2 linked regions of the Caldalkalibacillus thermarum genome follow. The protein of the gene in region 1 interacts with the protein of each later gene in a pairwise test. Links are inferred from orthologs where the notes say so. Each region holds a gene or a part of one and is shown on either strand. Other genes may lie near its edges.

Region 1 (8,591 bases):
AGATGCTCACCCCACCATCCTGGTTGTGCTGGATATGCCGGGTTGTGTCCATAAACCAGTTTCGCCATTCCCTCAGCCATTTGTCTTTATAGATTTGGCTTATCCGGGCGCTTTTGGGAACCTTGTCATACGTTTGTTCAATTCGCCACAAGTCGCCCAGTTCAACAACTGCCAGCGTGGGTTGTTCAATCTTCCATATTTCTTCCAGCTTCATGGATAACTTATCCCAATCCGTCCGCCATCCCCCTGGCTCGTAAGGAGCCGGAGTTAAGATGGTTTTGTCAATCTGCCCCCGGGCGTAACCCTTGTTGTCCATAATGATGGTCGCTCCCATCCGCCTCATGATCTGGCGGGTATCACTGTTACCAAAGGCAACCGTATACACCTGGTTCTTTTTTAGCGTTTCCCCCAAGAAGTAATCCCAAGGAAGGGACTCAGCGGATAATAAAAAACCAGAACGCTGCTCTTGTTGCTGTCTTAACTTTTGTACCGGGTGAATAATCGTTCCGCCCCTCAACTGGTAACCATTCCAAAGAGGGGGGCCTTCTGCAAATTGGCCTGTGGAGATGGTAAACAAGTTATTGACCCAATCCATGCGTCCGGCAGTACGCATGGTCATACCGGCTAGCTGAATATGGGATTGAATCTCCTCTGGCAACCCCTCCATCCACTTTTCCACTTCTTCAAAACCAAGAGCAGGTACCATCAGCACCACTAAATGTTGGGCAGTCCGCCCGTCCGTGCCACCCTCTGTCGGTTGGGCATAACTTACAGAGCCCCCAACCCAGCCTGTCCAAAAACATAAGGATAACAGCATCAGTATAACTCTTCCTGCTAATCCATTCCTCTCCAAGGCCACAGCTCCTTTTTTCCACACGTTTTTCCACAACCAATGGACCTACTGTTATCTTTTCACCCCCCGGAGAAATCATACCTCATCGAGCCCAAGTGCCAACAAAAACAACAATATATCCACAACATGTGGATAACTTTAACCACATCTGTGGATAAACAGCTAAATACACAGCCATATGTTTCACAACCTCAAATGCTAACAGAAAAGGCACGACTGTCAGCCTTCCAGTTACGATTGTTACCATTTTCGTTTATAATAGGGAAGAGAAAAGTGAGCGAGGAGAGCGACAATGAAATTAGTGGCTATTGATTTGGACGGGACATTGTTAAACCCTAAAGGACAAATAAGTGAAGAAAATGCATGCGCGCTGCGCAGGGCAGAACAGGAAGGTTTGCAAGTGATCATCGCCACCGGGCGGTCCTACCCCAATGCCAAAGAACTGTTGGCCGCAGCCGGTTTACATCCGCCGATCATTAGTGTCAATGGGGCGCTCTTGCACTCGGAGGCAGGCAAACTCATGGCTTGCCAACCGCTCCCTGGTTCTGTGCTAAAACCTGTGTGGGCTAAGCTGGCCGCACAGGATATCTATCTCGAAGTTTATACAAACAGAGGGATCGTAACCAAAACCAAGAGCAGGACTGTGCTGGAGTCACAGTGGAAAAACTTCCGCTCTGCACTCCCCTCTCTTACGGCTGATCAGTTTTACACCATGCTTGATCACCATCTGGCCCAGACCACACAGGTCAAAGACCGGGAATTACAGGAGATGTTCACCTCTAAAGAGCTGGAAGTTTATAAACTGTTGCTGTTTTCCTTTGATCAGCAACAATTAAAAGAACTGAGACAGGAGCTTATTGAAATCGAGGGGCTTAACATCACCTCATCAGATCGTTACAACTTAGAACTGACCAGCCTTGAGGCAACTAAAGGGAAAGCCTTAAAAAAGGCAGCCCATCTCTTGCGCATTCCGCTCAGTGAGGTGGTGGCGATCGGAGATAATCTCAACGATGTCTCTATGCTGCAAATCGCGGGATTTAGCGTCGCCATGGGCAATGCCGCAGAAGAGGTCAAACAAATATGCGATTTTATCACACTGACCAATGACCAGCATGGGGTGGCCCATGTGATTGACAGATTACTCGGTGGTCAACTTCCCCGCAGCCGCCGAGCACAACAAAACGCCTAGCGCTGAGCCAGGCGTCGTACCTTCTTTGTTCATAAAGTTGTACGCGAATCTAATGGCGTCTTCAGCCGGCCTTATGTGCCACCAAGCATCAAACCGGGATGGGCGTTAAGATCCATTTGTTCACGGTTCCCTTTGAGATACTCAATGTAACCTGCCGCGGCAATCATCGCCGCATTATCCGTACATAAATAGGCAGGCGGAATCACCAGTGGCAGCCCCTGCTCAGCACAAGCTTGCTTCATCTCTTCCCGCAAACGGCTGTTGCAGGCTACGCCTCCCGCCAGTAACACTTGCTTGGCCCCATAGGCTTGGGCTGCATGGACCGTTTTGGTCACAAGCACCTCCACCACGCTTTCCTGAAAGCTGGCGGCCACGTCTGGTTTAGGAATAACTTCTCCTCTCCGGCTGGCTTGATTCAAATAGTTAAGCACAGCTGATTTTAAACCACTGAAGCTAAAGTCATATGAACCCGCCTCCAGCCAGGCCCGCGGAAAGTCGATGGTCGCTTCCCCTTCTTTGGCCAGACGGTCAATTTGGGGCCCCCCTGGATACGGAAGCCCAAGTGCCCGGGCCACTTTGTCATATGCTTCACCTGCTGCATCATCCCTTGTTTCGCCCAAAATATGATACTCTCCGTGTTCTTTCATCAAGATCAGTTCCGTATGTCCCCCTGACACAACAAGGGTTACATTGGGAAATTGAAACTCCGTTATTAAACGGTTAGCATAGATGTGACCCGCTATGTGGTGAACACCGACCAAAGGAATCTGATGGGCATAGGCCATCGCTTTGGCTGCAGATACCCCGACCAAGAGGGCGCCTACCAGTCCGGGCCCTTTCGTAACCGCAATGGCAGACAGCTGGTCAGGGGAGACATTGGCTTTTTTCAGAGCTTCCTCGATCACGATGGTAATGTGCTCCACATGCCTGCGCGAAGCCACTTCCGGCACCACACCGCCAAACCGCTTATGAATCTCCATTTGGGAAGCCACTTCGTTAGATAAAATCTCACGCCCGTCACGAACCACACTAGCAGCGGTTTCATCACAGCTGGTCTCAACTCCTAAAATGATCACTGGTTCCTGTTCAGCATGGGCATGCTGGCTTGTTTCACTGCTTTTGTTGTAGTCCATTGCTTTCACCTTTTTCTAAACTGTTTTCTAACCAGTCATCTGCCAGGCAGGGCTCCAGATCGGCCCACATAATCAGCGCATCTTCCTGGTTATCTGTATAATATCCTTTGCGCTGGCCAGTGATCTTAAAGCCCAGTTTGCGGTACAAATTTTGAGCGACATGATTGGAAACTCTCACTTCCAGTGTTATTTTTAAAGCCCCTTTTAAACGAGCCAACAGCATCATACTGCGCAACAGGCGTTCTCCCACTTTGCGGCCGCGAAAATCAGGATGAACAGCAATATTGGTGATGTGGGCTTCATCCACGATCACCCATACCCCGCAGTAACCAATGACTCTGTTCTCAGTTTCCGCCACCATATAGTAAGCAAACCGGTTGTTCGTCAGTTCGTTGTAAAAGGCCTCTTCTGTCCACGGGGTTCTAAACGAGACCTGTTCCACTTCCAACACTTGCTTAATATCCGCCAAGTCCATCAGACGTATTTGGATGGTATCGGCCATCACTTGACACCCTTCCCACATCCTCTTATCCTGCACCGGTCTTAGGACCCATATGGACAAGACCAACAATAAGGGATGATCACAAATTCTGTTTTTCCAGCCACTTCTTCTCCGCTTCCGCCAATTGCAGATATTGGGGAGCAAAAGCATGGATATTTCGTTGTGCTTCTGCTCTGTAATGCCAAGCCAGTTCAGCCAGTGAACGTCCCCGGGAATAGCTGTCACTCTCCGGGGCATAGTGTGCCCGGTCTCCCAACACTTTGGCAATCGCATGACGATGAACCGGCACACCTTCTCCTATAAATAAAAAGGGACCTTCTCCCGCCTGCTGAACTTCCTCCAAGAACTGCTGCAGGGGCTGAATGCGGTCTTTCGCCACCGGTTTGGCCAGATGGTCTTCAGGCTTATAGATCCCCCCGTAGACATGTTCCCGCCTGGCGTCAAATATGGGAACGATGAAACCTTTAAAATCTGTCCTGTTTTGGGCTATGGTCTGCAAGCTGGATAAACCGAGTATGGGCCGCTGCAGGCTCCAGGCCAGGGTTTTGGCTGTGGTGACGCCGATGCGCACACCCGTGTACGAACCCGGGCCATGGGCGACAGCTACAAGATCCAGGTCGGAAGGTTTTAAGTCCAGTCCAGCCAGCAGCTGTTCAATGGCCGGCATCAGGCGCAAAGAATGATTTTTTTGCACATAGGTGTTAAACTCTCCCAGGAGGCGTCCATTGTCCGTCACACCAACAGCCAAGGCCCAGGTTGATGTATCCATGGCTAATATCTTCATGCCAACACCTCTTTAACCAGCTTGACAAAACGTTCTCCGTGCGGAATCAAATAAATGTTCCGCTCCGTTTCCCCGCGCTTTTCGATACGGATGTGTAAACGCTCCTCAGGCAGATGGGACGTAATCTGTTCTGGCCATTCGATCACCGTCACACCGTCTCCGTAAACATACTCCTCTAGACCAAAATCTTCCGTTTCATCTTCCAAGCGATAGGCATCTATATGATAAAGGGGGAATTGGGTCCCTTGATATTCTTTTATAATGGTAAAAGTGGGACTGTTTACATTCCGTTTCACTCCCAAGCCACGGGCCAGCCCTTGAACAAAACTGGTTTTACCCGCCCCTAAATCTCCGCTTAAGGTAATCACGGCTCCCCCAGTGAGCTTGTGAGCCAAAGCCTCGGCCAAGGCCTGAGTCTGTTCAACGGAACCACTATAAAACACATATTCAGATGTTTGCATCACTTAATCCCTCTTTTGCCTGAAATGATTATACCCCATGGGATCCAGACGAACCTTGCCCTGTTTTCCTTCCAACCACACACAGCCTGTGCCTTCAGTTGTGTAACCAATCGGGTAAAAAGGGAAATTTTGGGCCGCAAACGCTTGTTTCATGCGCTCAACTGCCTCAACGGGTGCCGTGCCTACCAAGACAAAATCCTCTCCTCCACCAAGCACCCAAGTATAAGGATCTATGCCGCGTTTGTGAGCATAGTTCAAGAGTATACGGCTGACTGGGAGCTGCTCCTTGCGAATGACCACATCGACTCCGCTGGCTGCGGCAATCTCATTGGCTTCACTGGACAGCCCGTCGCTTACATCGTTGAGGGAAATCGCGTATTCCCGGGCAAATTGGGCCAGCAGACGCCCTTGAGCCACATGGGGCTGCGGCTGCTGATGGGCATCAAGGAGCAGTTGCAGTGCTTCTGGGAGTGGGTAACCATCAGCTGGACGCCCGTGAAGTAGAAGATCTAAACCCGCTGCAGCATTCCCCAGCTGCCCGGTGACAAACAGAATCTGTCCCGGTTTGGCCTGGGAACGGAGCAACTGGACATCTTCTTCCACCTCACCGATTGCCGTCACACTGATCACCAAATGGTCAGGAATAGAAACGGTATCCCCGCCAAGCAAGTCGACTTCAAACTGGTCGGCCAGGTGTTTCATCCCTTTATAAATCTCCAGCAGCTCATCAAGCGTCCAATCATCGGGAATGGCCAAAGATATAATAAAATAGGTGGGTCTCCCCCCCATAGCGGCAATGTCGCTCAAATTGACGGCCAAAGCTTTATAACCAATCTGCCAGCAAGACATCGTTTCCCGTTTAAAATGAATGCCTTCCACCATAGTGTCAGCCGTCACCACTTGTCCCATTCCTTCAGCTGGGCGGTAGACAGCTGCATCATCCCCGATAGGGACAAGCGTCTGTTTGGCCCGATAAGGCTTGAAATAGGAGGAAACCTCTTTAATGAAGGCAAATTCATGATCCAGCTTTCTGTGACCCGCCACGACCATTCCCCCAACTTTTGAAAACATGCTTACTCTTTGATTATATCCCATTTAACCGGTACAATAAAAGTGACGGGACATAAGGAGGTGGCAATATGGAGCTCCATGTGACTGAAGCAGCCTTGGCTGAGTTGCAAGATTATACCATTCCTGAAGGGAAAGGGTTGCGTATTGATGCCGAAATAACCGGTGGATGAAGCTCCACAGTGGATATACAGCTGGCTCTGGATGAGCCCAGACCCAATGATAAAATCATCAACGTTGCACATCTCACCTTTTTTATTGACCGGTTTACCCAGCGTTACATTGGCGAAAAACTCACCCTTGATTTTGATCCGGCACAGGGCTTCCGGTTATCCAACCCCAATGAAATCTTGTGCCAAGGAATTACGATTTATTAGCACATTTAAGACATTGCACCGCGCTTAAAAGGGCTGCCTCAAACACTTTGAGACAGCCCTTTTTGCATGCCAATCCGCTGTATCTTGCAAATAAAAAAAATGGAGCGGGTGAGGGGAATCGAACCCCCGCTGCCAGCTTGGGAAGCTGGAGTTCTACCACTGAACTACACCCGCTCGCTAACCGGATCTATCACATTGCAGAATTAACTATAGCACAGGTTGATTTGAAAGTCAAATCTATTGAACTGAACCTCTCGAAGTATATTTTGCCAGAAATGTGTCAATGATGCTAATAGCCTGGCCTTTTGGCCCTGGCAGCTAGATGATAATCTAGCCATCTTCGAGAGGAGGGATAGTGTGCGAAGGATGTTACTAAGCCTCACAGCCCTGGCGGTGATCCTGGTCGTACCTGGGATAACCAGCGCCTACATGATACAGCCTGGTGATACATTGAGTGAACTGGCTCAAAGGTTTGGCTTAAGTGTGGATGATATCCTTAAACTTAATCCTAACATTAAGGATCCCGATCTCATTTATGCCGGTGACTCTCTGAATCTACCGGGCCGTGAGTCTGAAGCGAAACAGAGCAGGAAAAGTGGCAACAAAGTGTACAAGATGTCTGCCAAAGAAAAGGATTTGCTGGCCAGAATCGTTCACGCCGAAGCAAAAGGTGAACCTTTCGCCGGTAAGGTTGCCGTGGCCCACGTGGTTCTGAACCGGGTGGAGCACGAGGCTTTTCCGGACACCATCACCGAAGTCATTTTTCAGCCCAGACAGTTCCAGCCAGTCTCTAATGGGGCTATTAACCAAAAGCCAGACGAAGAAGCCATCAGGGCTGTTGAGGAAGCACTAAAAACCCGCAGCAGCAGTCAGGGGTCCCTATATTTCTACAATCCCCGGACAGCTACCAATTCGTGGGTTTTTTCACGTGAGACGGTCAAAGTAATAGGCAACCATGTTTTTGCCAAATAGTTTCATGTACCAGAAATAATAGACTTTAAGTTGTAATGACTGAATACTCCACTTCTTTGTTCCGCCATCCCCTTTCCCCTTTTACATTGGGAACAGGGACAGCACAAAGAAGTGGATCTTTTTGTGCTTGATATGGACTTCCGCTAATGATGCACAGCAAGTTCCATGATTGCTTTCCATCCCTTTTTAGCTTATTTTTTATCAAAAGGGAAAACTTATTCCATCTAAAACGAATGCCCAACCTATTGATTGGCAAGAAAGACTGAGGTGATGTAATGGAAAAGGCAGTCCTTGATCGAGTAGTCGACGGAAAACATGCCGTGCTGCTGGTAGGGGATGATGAGCGGGAAGTGATGATTCCCTGTCATCAGCTCCCTCCAGGCGCAAAGAAAGGAACTTGGTTCAAGGTGACATTTCATGACGGAAACATCACATATTTAGAAATTGACGAAACTGAGACGGAAAAAGTTGAAGAAAGGATCAAGGCCAAATTAGCCAATCTGCAGCAAAAGAAAAAGAGCCATTTCAAGAAAAATTGAATGCATGCTATAAAAATGGGGGACCTTTTGGAGTCCCCCAAGTTTTTTAAATCAACAACGGCGATCTAATAGCTGGCACTAATGCAACTCATACCATATAAAGTTCTGGCTATCCTCCATCGTCCACTTGTCTGTTTTCACATTCCATCGTCCAGTCGCCTTCCGTTCTCCTAACTGGAGCTTACCCTCCTGTTTCAACTTCAACACAATGCGTCTGACTTCTGACTCACTCCGGCCAGTGAACCGGGCCAATTGCCGATAACCGGGTGGAACACCTTTGGAAATAATATGGTTTTCAATGATGCGCAGAATTTTGCGTTCAATGTCAGACAACACGTGGCAGCTCTCCCTTCATCGCCGCTAGGATGTTTGCAAGGTGAAATGTTTTGGTTTAGTTCATACAGAACATTTGTTCTTATTAAAGGCATAAATAAAATCCCTTGTCTACCAAGGGATTCAGGACGTGATTATGTATGGTGCGGTCGGTGGGATTTGAACCCACACGCCCAAAGGGCACTGCCCCCTCAAGACAGCGTGTCTGCCAGTTCCACCACGACCGCAATTGACAAGTATGCATAATATAAAGGTGGCTGGGCCGGCTGGATTCGAACCAGCGCATCACGGGGCCAAAACCCGTTGCCTTACCGCTTGGCTACGGCCCAATAATCATGGCGGAGCTGACGGGATTCGAACCCGCGATCTCCTGCGTGACA
Region 2 (8,597 bases), on another replicon or contig:
CTCAAGGGCCACTCGGATGCCGATGTTTTATTGCACGCCATTAGTGACGCCATATTGGGGGCCATCGGGGAAGGGGATATCGGCCGTCATTTTCCGGATACTGATCCCGCTTATGAGAACGCTGACTCTTATGAGCTGCTTGTGAAGGTATGGCAGCTGGCCCGCGAGAAAGGCTATGTTCTGGGCAATGTGGATGCCACGATCATCGCCCAAAAGCCGAAGCTGGCGCCCTATATTCACCAGATGATCAAGCGGGTGGCTAGCGCTTGTCAGGGTGAAGAGTCTCAGGTTAATATTAAAGCAACAACCACCGAAAAATTAGGTTTTTGCGGACGGGAAGAAGGCATTGCTGCCCAGGCCGTGGTGCTTCTGATCCAGGCACCTTGACTTTGTTCCTGATGGAAATGCTATGATTATATGTTGGAAGGTGAAGATAATGACGAAACAGGTCAGAGTGCGTTATGCGCCCAGCCCCACGGGGCATTTACATATAGGAAATGCCAGAACAGCGTTATTCAACTACTTGTTCGCCCGCCATTACAAGGGTCAATTTGTGATCCGCATTGAAGATACCGACCGGAAGCGCAACGTGGAAGGCGGGGACATCAACCAGCTGAAGTACTTAAAATGGCTGGGAATCGATTGGGATGAAAGTATTGACAAACCCGGCCCCTATGGTCCCTATCGGCAAAGCGAGCGCCTGGAGATCTATCAAAAATATGCCCAAATCCTGATGGAAAAAGGATTGGCGTATAAGTGTTATTGTACCGAAGAAGAATTGGAAGCCGAACGGGAAAAACAACGGGCCCAAGGGGTGATGCCCCGCTATTCCGGTAAGTGCCGGGATCTTTCCCCGGCAGAACAAGAAGACCTTGAAGCGAAAGGGCGCAAGCCCAGCATCCGCTTCCGGGTGCCGGAAAACAAGTCTTACACCTTTGATGATATGGTCAAGGGCCCCATAACGTTTGAATCCAATGATATTGGAGACTTTGTCATTGTCAAAAAAGACGGTTGGCCAACGTATAACTTTGCGGTTGTGATTGACGACCATCTGATGGACATCACCCATGTGCTGCGCGGAGAAGACCATATTTCCAACACCCCGCGGCAGATGATGATTTATGAGGCCTTAGGCTGGGAACCTCCCGTCTTCGGCCATATGACACTGATTGTGAATGAAAACCGCAAGAAATTAAGCAAGCGGGACGAAACGATTATCCAGTTTATTGAGCAATATCACGAACTGGGTTACTTGCCGGAAGCGCTCTTCAATTTTATCACCCTTTTAGGCTGGTCGCCGGAAGGGGAACGGGAAATTTTTTCCCGTGAAGAATTTATCCGCATTTTTGATGAAAAACGTCTGTCCAAAAGTCCGGCGGTGTTTGACGCCAATAAATTGACCTGGATGAACAACCATTATATTAAACAACTTTCGCCCGATGAAGTGGTTAAGCTGGCCTTGCCTTATTTGCAAAAGGAAGGTTATTTGCCCCGCGATTTAACGCCAGAACAACAAGAGTGGGCAACCAAGTTGATTCTTTTATACCAGGAGCAGCTGCGTTACGGGGCTGAAATTACCAAGCTCGCCTCCCTCTTCTTCAAAGAAGAGATTGAGCATGATGATGAGGCGATGGCCATACTGGGTGAGGAGCAGGTTCCAGCGGTGCTGCAAGCGTTTTTAGAGCAGTTGGATCAAGCAGATCCCTTTGAGCCAGAGCAGATCAAGCACGCCCTTAAGAGCGTGCAAAAAATGACGGGGGCCAAGGGCAAGAAACTGTTTATGCCAATTCGGGTGGCCTGCACAGGACAGTCCCATGGCCCGGATTTAACACAATCACTGGCCTTGTTGGGGCGTGATAAAGTGCGGTCCCGCTTGCAAGAAGCCTTAAAAAAGCTGCAAACCGTTTAAAGCGCTGCGCCAAGATGTGCTGGATCCTGGCAGGATTCCTACCTTGTTGTTCATGCATATACTAAGCATATGTTAAACAGGCAAGCGTGTGGGGAAAAGAGCATATAGCCAATACGATGAGAAGGACGAGTACCATAAAGGACGGTTGTCCCAGAGAGAGCTACCCATGACGGGTTGACGTCATGCGGCTGGAAGTAGCTTACACCGCTTTATGGGAATGCCCCTTCGAGTGCAAAGTTGAACGGGTCAAGTAGACTTTGCCGGGAGAGCCCCGTTATCAATGGAGAGGGAAGCATTCCCATGCCCGTCATCCGTTTGTGTTGTCCAAGGGGCAAAGGGCAGGTGAATGTTTAAGCAGAGTGGAACCGCGGGTCAAACCGTCTCTGTCAGTCAGAGGCGGTTTTTTGCTTGATATCCCTGAAAATGAAAGGAATGGTAAAGGAGGGGTACCGATGTCTGTTTGGAAAACGCTCAAAGAAGATATTCAGGCCGTCTTTGACCGTGACCCGGCGGCCAGGAGCACCCTTGAGGTGGTGTTTACTTATTCCGGTTTGCATGCCATTTGGTTGCACCGGCTGGCACATGCCCTTTATAAACGCAAATTCTACTTCTTGGCCAGATTCATCTCCCAATTCAACCGTTTTCTAACCGGTATTGAAATTCATCCTGGAGCTAAAATTGGCAAAGGCTTGTTTATTGACCATGGCATGGGGGTTGTCATTGGCGAAACTTGTGAAATAGGAGACTACGTCACCATTTACCAAGGTGTGACACTGGGGGGAACCGGAAAAGAAAAGGGGAAGCGCCATCCCACAATTGAAGACCATGTGTTGATCTCTTCCGGGGCCAAAGTGCTGGGGGCCATTACCATTGGTCATCATTCCAAAGTGGGGGCTGGTTCTGTGGTGCTGAAAGATGTTCCGCCCAACTCAACGGTGGTCGGCATACCCGGGCGCGTCGTGGTTCAGGATGGTGAACGGGTTCCCCATGATCTGGATCATGTCAACCTGCCTGACCCAGTAGCGGATATGTTGCGCCGTATGGAGCAAGAAATTAATAAATTGAAAAAAGAAGTGGAAGAATTAAAGAAAGGAAAGGATGCCCATGTCCATTAAGATTTATAATACGCTGAAGCGTGCCAAGGAGCCGTTTGTGCCTGTTGAAAAGGGTAAAGTAAAGATGTACGTGTGTGGTCCGACGGTGTACAGCCACATTCATATTGGCAATGCCCGCCCGGCCATCTTCTTTGATACGGTGCGCCGCTATTTTGAATACAAGGGATATGAGGTCACTTATATACAAAACTTTACCGATGTGGATGATAAAATCATCAAAGCAGCCCAACAAGAGGGCAAGTCAGCCAAAGAGGTGGCTGAAACGTATATTAAGGCGTACTTGGACGTCGCTCAGCAATTAAACATTAAGCCAGCCACCGCCCATCCCAAGGTTACGGAAAATATGAAGGAGATCATTGCCTTTATCGAGGATTTGATCAAGGCAGGCCTGGCTTATGAAGCTGATGGGGATGTTTATTACCGTACACATAAGTTTAAGGAGTACGGCAAGCTGTCTCAGCAAAATACGGAGGAGCTCTTGGCCGGGGCGCGTATTGAGGTGAATGAAAATAAAGAGTCTCCCCTCGACTTTGCTTTATGGAAAAAGGCCAAACCGGGTGAAGTGTTCTGGGAAAGCCCCTGGGGAAAAGGCAGGCCTGGATGGCACATTGAATGCTCGGCCATGATTAAAAAATACTTGGGAGAGACCATCGACATCCACGGTGGTGGTTTAGACTTGACCTTTCCCCATCATGAAAATGAGATTGCCCAGACGGAAGGCTTAACCCACAAGCCACTCGCCCGGTACTGGATGCATAATGCCATGGTGACGATCAATCAGGAAAAAATGTCCAAATCATTGGGCAATGTGGTTCGGGTTAACGACCTTTTAAGCCGGCATGATCCGCAAGTGTTACGCTTCTTTATGCTTACCGGCCATTACCGCAGCCCGATCAACTACAGTGAGGAACTGTTGAACCAGGCTAAAAACGGTCTTGAACGCCTGAAGACGGCAGTGGCCAACCTGGAACATGCCCTCAAAAGCTCTGCCGCTGGCGCGCCAGATGAAGAGCACCCAGCCGTGGCAACAGGCAAAAGGAAGTTTGAAGAGGCGATGGATGATGATTTTAATACGGCCAATGCGATCAGTGTCCTGTTTGAGCTGGCCAGAGAAGCCAACACTTATTTAAACCAAGGGGAAGGCCATCCCGCCGTGTTGAAGTCATTCCGGGATACTCTGGTTGGACTGGCAGGCGTCCTGGGCTTGAAGCTGGAGGAAGAACAAGCGTTGTTGGACGAGGAAATAGAGCGTTTGATTGAAGAACGGAATAAAGCGCGCAAGGCCAGAGATTTTGCCACAGCGGATCGCATCCGGGACCAATTAGCTGCCCGGGGCATCATTTTGGAAGATACCCCCCAAGGTGTCCGTTGGCGCAGAAGGTGATGGATGAAAGATGAGACCCTTTATGCCCAAACTCCCCCACTCCCCCCATTTGTATAATGGTTTAACCTTGGCCTATGTGGGGGATGCCGTGTATGAGGTGTACGTCCGTGTACACCTGTTAGAACTGGGGAAAACACAAACCTACCGCCTGCATCAGGCGGCGACCCGTTATGTATCGGCCAAAGCACAGGCCAAAGTGTTAAGCTGCTGGCTGGAGGAGAACGTGCTGACGGAGGAAGAACTAGACATTGTCAGGAGGGGACGAAATGCCAAGGTGCGCACGGTCCCCAAGCATACTGATCTGGCCACCTATCGTTTGGGAACCGCCTTTGAAAGCTTGATTGGTTATTTATATTTAAAGCAGCGCATACAGCGGCTGGAGACCTTGATTCAACAGGCTTATGCCATTATAGAAGGGAATGAAAATGCATTGTGAAGCAGGAATGGATCGCAGGAAAAAATCCGGTGTTAGAAGCTTTGCGGGCCCGGCATCCCCTGAACAAGCTATGGATAGCCAAGGAAAGTAAGGGGGCCGGGCTGACAGAGTTGATTCGTCAGGCCAAGGAACAGGGTGTTGTGGTTCAGCAAGTGCCCCGGAAGAAAATCGACCAAGTGACGGGAGAAATGGCGCACCAAGGTGTTCTTGCCTTTGTGGCGGCTTATACATACGCAGAGCTAGACACCTTGTTCAAGCGGGCAGCGGAGCGGAATGAACCGCCCTTTTTCCTCATTTTGGATGGCATCGAAGACCCCCATAACCTGGGTTCCATCTTGCGGACGGCGGATGCCACCGGCGCCCACGGCGTGATTATCCCTAAGCGGCGGTCGGCCGGTTTGACGGCCACTGTGGCCAAAACTTCAGCTGGAGCTATTCACTATGTACCGGTCACCAGGGTGACCAATTTGGCTCAGACGATTGAAGAATTAAAAACCAGGCATATTTGGGTGTGTGGCACAGCAACGGATGCCCAACAGGACTTCCGCCAGGCTGACTTTACCGTGCCGGTGGCTGTGGTGATTGGTAATGAAGGCAAAGGCATCAGCCGCCTGGTCCGTGAAAAATGTGACTATCATGTTAAGATTCCGCTGGCTGGCCGGGTAAGCTCGCTAAATGCCTCTGTGGCCGCCTCTGTCTTAATGTTTGAAGTTTACCGTCAGCGCCATCCAGTCTCGTAGGAGGGATGGCGTGTGGAGGAAATCTTGATTGTGGATGGATATAACGTGATTGGCGCTGCGAAAGACATGCTCCCCTTTGACCGGAATCGTTTGGAAGATGCCCGCGATTGGCTGCTGGATAAACTGGCTGATTATCAGGGTTATACAGGAACAAAAGTCTATGTCGTTTTTGATGCCCATCTGGTTCCTGGAATTGGCAAGGTGTACAGGGAACGTAACATTGAGGTGATTTTCACCAAGGAAAAAGAAACGGCCGATGAATGTATTGAAAAATTGGTGCGGCGCTTAAGGCGTGTTCAACGCCAAATTTATGTGGCCACCTCTGATTACACGGAGCAGCGCATTGTCTTTGGTGAAGGAGCTCTGCGCAAATCGGCCCGGGAGCTGTTAACCGAGCTGAATCATGTGGAGGCCAGGATCCGCCAAGACGTCCAAGACAAATATCAGCATAAGCCCAAATCAAAATTTCCGCTTACAAAGGAGATGGCAGAAATTTTTGAAAAGTGGAGAAGAGAAGGCTAGCCTTGTGTTGACGCGGTTTACGGGCTTCGGTATAATAGTCATACACACACAAGGGCTCGGAGGGATCGCGTTGCGCGCACAGTGCCAGGAAAAGGAAAACAAAGCACCTGACTACGAACAACTACCTGACGAAGAAGTGGTGGAACTGGTTAAGCAAGGGGACCTTAGGGCGCTTGAATACCTGATCAATAAATATAAAAGCTTTGTTCGGGCCAAAGCCCGCTCCTACTTTTTGATCGGTGCTGACCGGGAAGACATCTTTCAAGAAGGTATGATCGGCCTGTACAAGTCCATCCGTGATTATAAAGAGGACAAGCTGACCTCATTTAAAGCCTTTGCTGAATTGTGCATCACCCGGCAGATCATTACAGCCATTAAAACCGCTACCCGCCAAAAACATATTCCCCTCAACTCCTATGTTTCACTGGACAAGCCTATTTATGACGATGAGTCAGACCGGACGCTAATGGATGTTTTGTCTGGCACAAGGGTATCGGATCCGGAAGAGTTAATCATCAATCAGGAAGAATTTGATGATATTGAAGTCAAGATGAGTGAGATTTTAAGCGATTTGGAACGCCGGGTGCTCATGCTCTATTTAGATGGCCGGTCGTATCAGGAAATCGCTGTAGACCTGAACCGTCACGTTAAATCGATTGATAATGCATTACAACGGGTGAAGCGCAAGCTTGAACGATACCTTCAGGTCCGGGAAGAAAATGCGTAATCCCTCAACACCAGGCAGGAGTTCCTGTGTTTGGTGTTTTTTTATTGTTTCACATTGACCTTGTCTGGAACCACATTTAGTGTTATACGCAACTTAAAAATGTTCAGGGCTTAAATTGACATGTGAGGCTAAGCTGTGATAAAGTATGTTGGTAGGCATGTCTTTGCATGCATTTTTTGTTTGTCTAGAAACCTAGGCTGTTCTCTATAAAATAGATTGTGACGTTGTTATGAGAGGAGGCAGTGCCTGATGCGTGTCACGGTGACTTTGGCATGTACCCAGTGTCAACAACGGAACTACACAACCGAAAAAAATAAGCGGACGAACACAGAGCGTATCGAACTGAAGAAGTATTGCAAGTTTTGCAATGCACACACCTTGCATCGTGAGACGAAATAGACCAGCGCAGTAAGAGGATATGAAATTGGGGGTGGCACTATGGGCTTCCTGGCTAGAATCGGCAATGGATTTAAGAAAACTGGTATTTTTTTCCGCGATTGTTGGTTAGAATTAAAAAAGGTACGCTGGCCCAACCGTAAAGAAATGATCAGCTATACGACTGTCGTTGTAGTGACCGTGGCCTTTATGACGGTTTACTTTGCGATTATTGATTTGGGGCTTTCTAGCTTGCTGCGGCTATTCTTTGGCAACTAATCCAAAGGGAGGATTGGACACACGTCCGACTCATAATGGAAAAAAGATGGTATGTGGTGCATACGTATGCCGGCTATGAAAATAAGGTCAAAAAGAATTTAGAAATGCGTGTGGAAACCATGAACATGTCCGATAAAATTTTCCGTGTCCTTGTTCCCCAGGAGGAAACGACCGAAATTAAAGACGGTCAAAGGAAAAAGGTCATGAAGAAGAAGTTTCCGGGCTATGTACTCGTGGAGATGATCATGACCGATGACTCCTGGTATGTTGTGCGCAATACTCCTGGGGTCACTGGGTTTATCGGTTCCTATGGCGGTGGTTCCAAGCCCACTCCCCTGTTGCCGGAAGAGGTAGACGCCCTGTTGAAGCAGATGGGCATTCACGAGTCGAAAGTCAAAGTTGACTTCCAGGTGGGAGATAACGTAAAAGTAAAAGAGGGCCCGTTTGCTAATTTTATCGGCACCATCGAGGAAATTTCCAACGAAAAGCAAAAAGTGAAAGTCAGGGTCAATATGTTCGGACGGGAAACGCCTGTTGAGCTTGACTTTGCCAACGTGGAAAAAGTGTAAGATTTTCCAGTTGTCCGTCGCTCATATTTTTGGGGAAAAAGATTGAAAGTTCACGAGAGTTATGTTAACTTTTATGTGTTCTAGGGATAAGGAGGTGTTTGTTGTGGCTAAAAAAGTGATCAAAGTCGTTAAACTGCAGATCCCCGCTGGCAAGGCAAACCCTGCACCGCCTGTTGGTCCTGCCTTGGGTCAGGCCGGGATTAACATCATGGGGTTCTGCAAAGAGTTTAATGCCCAAACGCAAGATAAAGCGGGGTTAATCATTCCGGTTGAGATTACGGTATATGAAGACCGTTCCTTTACTTTTGTTACTAAAACGCCGCCTGCCGCAGTTCTTTTAAAGAAAGCTGCTGGTATTGAGTCAGGCTCAGGTGAACCGAATAAAACAAAAGTGGCCACGATTAAGCGGGACAAGGTCCGTGAAATTGCCGAAATGAAGATGCCTGACTTGAATGCTGCTAATATTGAGGCTGCGATGCGCATGATCGAAGGAACAGCACGCAGCATGGGGATCGTGATTGAAGACTGAGGCAGGCGAGAG

What was found.
Region 2: the proteins of tsaE (region 1) and rlmB interact in binary tests that used the Escherichia coli proteins (3 or more experiments, as listed by UniProt). The link is inferred for Caldalkalibacillus thermarum from one-to-one orthologs.

Annotation. Positions count from the first base shown.
Region 1 is NZ_BMKZ01000021.1:34,474-43,064, forward strand. Bases 3,191-6,098 are described here. They hold tsaE (tRNA (adenosine(37)-N6)-threonylcarbamoyltransferase complex ATPase subunit type 1 TsaE), read right to left. Parts: upstream 4,923-6,098; coding sequence 4,458-4,922; downstream 3,191-4,457. Other genes in these bases: rimI (ribosomal protein S18-alanine N-acetyltransferase), read right to left, coding at 3,191-3,677; tsaB (tRNA (adenosine(37)-N6)-threonylcarbamoyltransferase complex dimerization subunit type 1 TsaB), read right to left, coding at 3,757-4,461; thiL (thiamine-phosphate kinase), read right to left, coding at 4,926-5,966. Also shown: IEW48_RS09680 (hypothetical protein), read right to left, coding at 1-817; IEW48_RS09685 (Cof-type HAD-IIB family hydrolase), read left to right, coding at 1,146-2,042; tRNA (adenosine(37)-N6)-threonylcarbamoyltransferase complex transferase subunit TsaD, read right to left, coding at 2,114-3,175; more of rimI, read right to left, coding at 3,153-3,190; IEW48_RS09715 (iron-sulfur cluster biosynthesis family protein), read left to right, coding at 6,173-6,367; IEW48_RS09725 (cell wall hydrolase), read left to right, coding at 6,734-7,339; IEW48_RS09730 (DUF3006 domain-containing protein), read left to right, coding at 7,615-7,878; IEW48_RS09735 (Lrp/AsnC family transcriptional regulator), read right to left, coding at 7,957-8,214. UniProt on the Escherichia coli protein: Required for the formation of a threonylcarbamoyl group on adenosine at position 37 (t(6)A37) in tRNAs that read codons beginning with adenine.
Region 2 is NZ_BMKZ01000012.1:47,796-56,392, reverse strand. What follows is about bases 3,799-6,712. They hold rlmB (23S rRNA (guanosine(2251)-2'-O)-methyltransferase RlmB), read left to right. Parts: upstream 3,799-4,840; coding sequence 4,841-5,584; downstream 5,585-6,712. Other genes in these bases: sigH (RNA polymerase sporulation sigma factor SigH), read left to right, coding at 6,177-6,712; IEW48_RS06660 (NYN domain-containing protein), read left to right, coding at 5,597-6,106; IEW48_RS06670 (Mini-ribonuclease 3), read left to right, coding at 4,419-4,844; cysS (cysteine--tRNA ligase), read left to right, coding at 3,799-4,408. Also shown: ispF (2-C-methyl-D-erythritol 2,4-cyclodiphosphate synthase), read left to right, coding at 1-387; gltX (glutamate--tRNA ligase), read left to right, coding at 437-1,909; serine O-acetyltransferase EpsC, read left to right, coding at 2,362-3,024; more of cysS, read left to right, coding at 3,014-3,798; more of sigH, read left to right, coding at 6,713-6,833; rpmG (50S ribosomal protein L33), read left to right, coding at 7,083-7,232; preprotein translocase subunit SecE, read left to right, coding at 7,272-7,487; transcription termination/antitermination protein NusG, read left to right, coding at 7,523-8,056; rplK (50S ribosomal protein L11), read left to right, coding at 8,160-8,585. UniProt on the Escherichia coli protein: Specifically methylates the ribose of guanosine 2251 in 23S rRNA.